DNA from 3 places in the Lactobacillus sp. ESL0681 genome. Region 2 is predicted to be linked to each of the others. Evidence: predicted binding sites of a transcription regulator. Region 2 holds the regulator's gene; each other region holds the start of a gene.
The links. The regulator NrdR, encoded in region 2, represses ribonucleotide reductase genes. The targets are predictions, from matches to a motif close to ACACNATATATNGTGT.
Positions count from the first base shown of each region.

Region 1: the regulator NrdR is predicted to act here: its motif matches at 1,106-1,121, upstream of nrdJ (ribonucleoside-triphosphate reductase, adenosylcobalamin-dependent).
Region 3: the regulator NrdR is predicted to act here: its motif matches at 1,159-1,174, upstream of OZX59_RS06350 (deoxynucleoside kinase).

Region 1 covers NZ_CP113943.1:1,266,435-1,268,715, reverse strand. Annotated here, with positions in the region: gene nrdJ (ribonucleoside-triphosphate reductase, adenosylcobalamin-dependent) at 1-1,037, opposite strand, end outside; gene OZX59_RS06040 (YjjG family noncanonical pyrimidine nucleotidase) at 1,635-2,281, shown strand, end outside.
Region 2 covers NZ_CP113943.1:691,165-693,445, forward strand. Annotated here, with positions in the region: gene OZX59_RS03220 (DnaD domain protein) at 1-1,070, opposite strand, end outside; gene nrdR (transcriptional regulator NrdR) at 1,074-1,541, opposite strand; gene coaE (dephospho-CoA kinase) at 1,546-2,145, opposite strand; gene mutM (DNA-formamidopyrimidine glycosylase) at 2,145-2,281, opposite strand, start outside.
Region 3 covers NZ_CP113943.1:1,326,550-1,328,830, forward strand. Annotated here, with positions in the region: gene OZX59_RS06345 (deoxynucleoside kinase) at 1-454, opposite strand, end outside; gene OZX59_RS06350 (deoxynucleoside kinase) at 468-1,115, opposite strand; gene OZX59_RS06355 (hypothetical protein) at 1,328-1,948, opposite strand; gene OZX59_RS06360 (adenylylsulfate kinase) at 2,083-2,281, shown strand, end outside.

The DNA of each region.
Region 1 (2,281 bases), 580 kb from region 2:
TCTTTGTCTTGTTTCATGGTAATAAAATCTTGATCATCATTCGAACCAAGAGCCAATTCTGCAGATCTACGAACATTGCCGGCTACTACAGCTTTTCCAATTAGATTACAAATGTCAGTTGCATCGACTGAGGTCATTCGTTGATTGTGTCGCTCATTGATAATTTGATTAATATCAAGCAGCATGTCGATTAATGGCATTGGGCCTGAAGCAGTTCCACCGAATCCATGTATCTTTGCGCCATAGGGACGAATGTCACTAATATCAAGTACTAGTTTTGTCTTGTTTTCTGGATTTGTTTGTTTAAAATGCATATCGATTAGGCGAGCATTAGCTAAAACCCAGCCCTCGCGCGTATCAGGTAATTTATAATAAATATAATTATCAGCATCCGCGTTTGCCTGTGCCCAATCTGCATAATCAACCGCGCCATGCTCAAGTGAGTTATCATAAGACGGACTTTTTTGGTCAATCACAATTGTTAAGGCAACTTGATTATCGACTTGAGGAATTTTGACGATATTTTCTTCCGCGACAGAAAAACCCACACCGCCACCCTTCATTAGTTGATCAAATAAGAAAGAGAAGGGGAGTGAGACGGCCAATTGATCTTGGTCAAGATAACTTGGTACAATTGAGCTGTTGCCGTATTTCTGTGGTCTAATGGCAATAAACCAACAGTTATTTAAAGCATCACCATTACGCTTTTGATAGTCTGTACCCGAAATCCAAAGATTCCGCCCAGAAGGTGTGGCAGCAAGACCATAAACTAGTTTGAATAGTTGTTTGGCTTCATTGGTTAATTCAGTTACTACTTCAGTAGTAGGGTTATTTTTTAAACGAGGATCAAGATTAATATTTCCTTCGATAACCCGTTTTACTGTTTCGTCCCAATTTTCAGAACGATTCTGGTCTGGTAACCATCTAGCGTAGGTACGCTTGTAAGTAACCCAACCTAATTCTCCCCAGTGTGGTTTAATGTTTTGTTTCACTTGATCAATATAGGCTTGATCTAAAGTTATACTAGTGTTTTCCATGTAAAAGCAACTCCTAAAAAGATAAACGTTTCACATATACATCATATATGGCTTACCTATAAACTATACCACAATATCTTGTGATAAATATAAGAAATGAAGTTGGTGGCTTAACTTGTAAATTACAATTATATGGCAGAATGGGATTTGTGAGTCTGAAATTTTTTACTAAAAGAAGGTTTTACCATCAAAAAACACGTTAGAAAGTAAGTGGTCCTAGCGTGTAAATATAAATTGTTTCTTTTTAAAAACGGATGAGTGCCCAGAAAATAGTGATGGCAGCAATAATTATTAAAATAGGTATCAACAAATGAATAAAGCAGAAAAAGAGAACTGCACAAATTAATAAGAAAGCAAAAATTTTAAATAGGCCAATTCCTAATTTCATTAGTAGCCAAGTAACAAACAAGATCAATAATAGTGTAAGCATTCTAAGCACTCCTTCAAAATAAATAAGCCCAATTATATCCCTTTTTTCTTAAGAAAAATAGTTAATTATATCTTTTATAATTAAGAAATTGCTATAATTATTCTTAGACTAAATTCGTTCACGCAGAAATTAAAGCAGATGAATGAATTAGAAGGAGTGAAAAATACTTGCGATTTAAACAAATAATTTTTGATGTTGATGATACGTTAATTGACTTTGCTGCAACGGAAGATTTTGCTTTGCATGCTCTATTTAAGAAACATCATTGGCAATTGACTCGTGAAATGCAGAAACGCTATCATGCTTATAATCAAGGGCTATGGCGTAAACTTGAACAGGGCACTATTTCCTATAACCAATTAAGTGAACAGGTTTTTCAAGTTTTTTTGAAGCAAAATTTTGGCTTAGAAGTTGATGGGAAAGCGATCATGGCGGAGTATCGTTCATATTTTGAGCAGGCATATCAATTACTGCCAGGTGTTGAAGATGCTTTACGTTTTGCGCAAAATGATTATCAATTAACTGTTTTAAGTAATGGCGAAGCATTTATGCAACGTCATCGGCTTGAGCAAGCGGGAGTTGAGCAGTACTTTTCACTAATTGTAACCTCTGAAGAAGCTGGATTTTCAAAACCGGACCGCCGAGTTTTTGATTATTTTTTTGATCAGACGACAATTGGACCTGAAGATACTATTTTCTTTGGTGATGGGTTACAGTCAGATATTTTGGGTGCAGAAAATTATGGTTTTGCCAGTGTTTGGTACAATCATCGTCATCGCAAAAATGATCTTAATTTGCATCCTATGTTTGAAGT
Region 2 (2,281 bases):
GCATAGGCCAAAATATTAAGCAACTCCGTTTGCACATTTTGCTTGTTGTATAAATTATCAAGCACCTTATATTCACTAGCATCAACATAGTCATGCTTAGCAGTCTTTAACTGATACAGAAATTGCGCAGGTGCCTTTTCTTTTGCCATGGTTAAAATTTGCTGCTCACGTGAATTAAACTTTTGCTTTACTTGGTCAGAAGCATCCTGATTTTCAGACTTAAGACGAGCTTTAGTATCCACACTATGAATATTTTCAGCAATCGTTTGCTTAATTAGTGGCATATTCAACTGATAGCTACCGTGCAAACAAGATAATGTTTCATCAACAAATTCTTGCTCTGACAAGCCATACGTCCGCATCAGTCCAGCAATATCCGCTTGATGTTGATCAATTTCACTAGGCGCAATTTGGTATATTTCAAATTGCTGTTTCATGAATTCCCAATCAATGTGTTCTGCTTGGTTAATCTGGGCTTTAGTTGGCCGCTTGACTTGATTTTCTTGTGCGGCTTGTTGCACATCTTCAGACGGACTGATGGCCTCTTGACTAGGTAAACGAAAGACTTCCATGAATGAAGCAGAAACATCTTGCGCGGTTTGTAAGCCATTAAGTTGATTTTCATCCTGCTGACTTTCCCTAGCAAAACTATGACTTAAGTCATGAAAAGCAGCTTCACCCACCTTTTCTTTTAACAGGCTAGCTAATAAGGCAGTCGCAAAAAATTCGCTACTGCTAGGTACTGCATTTAAACTGAATACCAAAACTTGACCCATGATTTCATTGTCGAGCAGCCTTGTTTGCAGTAATCCTACGCCTTCAAGCTTGTGAATTGCGGCAAACAGATCTTGCAAACTACAATCTAATTGTTCTTGCAAGCTATATAAACCTTGGGCATCAGAGATCATCGCAGTTTCGCTATAATCTTCATTTAAAGTTAAATAAAGTGAACTGCCAAGTCCCCCAAGTAGCGGCTGATATAGTTTCAGCAAGATTCTCAGGTCACGTGGAAAAATTGGCACTCGATTATTAATTAGAAACGGCTGCTTTGGATTAGCACTTTCAAACATCAACTAATCTTCCTGCTCACGTTTAGCAATCATATCTTCCATAGTCTTCATGAAACTGGACATGTCTTTGAATTCACGATAAATGGAAGCAAAACGAATATAAGCTACATCGTCAATCTTCGCCAATTCATCCATAACCTGCTGGCCAATCTTTTTAGAAGAAATCTCACTGCCACCTTGCTGACGAATTTTATTTTCTACATGATTAACCAACTCTTCGAATTGACCACTAGTAATTGGGCGTTTTTGACCTGCCGCCATTACTCCATGTAAAATTTTCTTCCGGTTAAATGGTTCACGAGTACCGTCATTTTTAATTACCAACAATGGGGTTGTTTCAACTCGCTCAAACGTAGTAAACCGAAATCCGCAGTTCTCGCATTCGCGACGGCGTCTAATCGCGCGGTTCTCATCACTTGGACGTGAGTCAATCACCCGCGAAGCATTCTGACGACAATGAGGACATTCCATATAATCAACCTTCTTTTAACTTAAACATTAATTGAGCTAACTTCGCATTCAATTCTGCTACAGTACCGGTATTTTCAATTACATAATCAGCTAATTGGACTTTTTGTGCTAGCGGCATTTGGCTGTTAATCCTAGCTAAAGCAGCCGATCTAGTCAATTGATCCCGCTGCATCAATCTTTCAAGCTGCAAACTTTCGGGCAAAGCAATCAATAAGGTTTGATCACAATAACTTTGACCATTAGCCTCAAACAGCAATGGTACATCAACAACTATTAATGGTACATTTGCTTGCTTATGATGCGTAATTTTAGCCGCAATTGTCTGAAAAATCAAGGGATGAGTTAGTTTGTTTAACTTTGCTAACTGCTGTTTATCATTAAAAACTAGCTGACCTAATTTACGTCGATTAATCGTTTGATCAGAATTTAAGTATTCCGGGCCAAACTGTGCACTAACTCTTTGATAGCCTTCTTGACCAATATTCAAAATATCATGACTAATTCGATCACTGTCAATAACTGGCACACCTTTAGTTTGAAAGAAAGCATCAGCAGTACTTTTGCCACTGGCAATGCCGCCTGTTAATCCAAGGACAATCGTCATTAGTATGTCACCTGACAATTTGGACAAAAAGTAGTCCCGCGACCATTGACTTTAATCTTTTCTAGTTTAGTCCCACAGCGCTGACAAGGCTCGCCTCGGTGACCATAAACTTTCAGCATCGTTTGAAAAGCACCCG
Region 3 (2,281 bases), 640 kb from region 2:
TCAACTGCTCATAAGGACGGCCGCGTTTTTCAATTCGCTTGAGCATAGTTTCGTATGAAACGTTAATATGGACAAGTAGGTCGGGGTTTTCTTTTGGCATATGATCGAGTTCGCCCATCATATTATTGAGCAACTCATAATATGTGTCGACCTCTTCTTTGGTTGCACGTCCGATATCGGCATTCATTTGGAAGAATAGAGCATCTTCATAGATGGATCGATCTAAGACATTGTTATCTTCTGTTAGAGCATCTTTAATGCTGCGGAAGCGAGTATTTAAGAAAAATACTTGCAGCAAAAAGGCATACTTTTTAGGATCGGCATAAAATAGCGGCAAGACAGGATTGTCATCAACGCTTTCATAAAATGGTTTAGTTCCTAAATAATTAGCTAAAATACTGGTTAAACTGGATTTACCGGCTCCAATTGGCCCGCTTAAAACAATAACAGTCATCACGTTCCTTCTTTTATAAATTTCCTAGTTCGCGTAATTTATTATCAATTTCGCTTAAAACTGCTTTTTTGGCGTCTTCATCAACGATAAAGTCATATTTATCGCCATCAATTTTAATTTTTGGTGAAGCATCATATTCTTCATACCAAGGCTCATAATACCGAATTAAACGCTCATAATAGTCTTTTAAACTGGGATCAGTACTAATTTGTTCAAATGATCGACCACGCTTCTCAATCCGTTTGAGCATTGTTTCAAGCGAAACATGAATGTAAATAAGTAGATCAGGCTTTTTACTTGGCTTGCCAGGAACATCTTCCATCATGTTCTCGAGTAAGCTGTCATAAATCTTAAATTCGGTTGGATCAGCAACTTTATTTTCTGCATTCATCTTGAAAAAGAGCGCGTCTTCATAGATTGACCGATCTGAGACGCTGTTTTTATCCTGTACGGCTTGATTAATCTGCGCTAACCGATGGTTCAGCAAGTAGATATTAAGTAAAAAAGTATATCGCTTCATATCTTGATAATACAAAGGTAAAACGGGATTGTTATCCACGCCTTCATAAAACGCTTGTGTCCCTAAATGCTCAGCTAGAATACTGGTTAAACTGGATTTACCGGCTCCAATTGGCCCACTTAAAACAATAACTTGAATCACGTTCTTTCTTAAAAATACAACATGTAGACTCTTATTTAGTTTAATACGAGATGTAGTGGTAAACAAGGAAAAAGTTAATTTTAAGAATTCACAATTTGTCAAGTGATTTTGTATAATACAGTGAAGAAAATATCCAAGTTATCAGCTTCACAATAAAAAGCATCAAGTTTAGACTTGATGCTTTTGCTAATGTTACACGTGAAACCGATGAGTTACCGCCAGTTAACTTCTGTGTATGTCATATCAGCAAATTTAGTCGATTGATACTTATCAGCTAAGTCTTTAGTGGTGAAGTATTGATTATAAACCTTGCCTGTTGTTGGATCAGCTTCGAAAACCACTTTGATGGTTTGATCATCAACTTTTTCGTTGCGAACAGCATACGCGTCACCGTCAGCAGTTGACTTTTCGGTTGGTGAGCTCAAGATAGTCCATTTAACGCCGTTAATTGTTTTGGTAGTACCACGCTTGACGTTCTTAAAGGTCTTAGCATGTTTATTCTTCCAACTCTTACTCATTTGCCATGGGTACTTTTTAGTGCCTTTAACTTTACCAATCACTGCTACTTTGGCTGTTTTACCAGTAGCAGGTAGGACTAATGAAGACTTATGGATATTCAATGGCTCAGGAGTTAAATTGTTATTGCTATACCATTTACCTTGTAAATCTTTACTAAATTTGAAGGACTTGCTGATACCATATTTTTTATCCTGCTTTTTCTTTGAAACTTGGCTAGTCTTAGCTTTCTTTGCACTAACATCAGCTGTAAACACACTACTAGTTAGTCCCATTGCAGCAACAACTAAGCCTAAAAGTTTAACCGTTTTTTTCATAATATTCCCTTTCTACATTATAAACAGTAGCTATTTTATGCTTTAATTATAACTTATAAGGTTTGGCATTGACAATATAAAAGTAAAACTTTTATAACGATATGGTAGAATCTAGATGAAGGGAAGTGCTTGAATTGGAAACCAAAGTATTGGTAGTTAGTGGTATCGCAGCAAGCGGAAAGACTAGTTTGATTACCGCTTTAAAACAAATATATTTAGAGAGTAAGGTGCTATCTTTTGATGACTATGACATTGATCAATTAAGTACTACTCCAAGCATTAAGACACCACTAAAAAAAGCAATTAATCAATATGATATCAGTGAGTTAATGC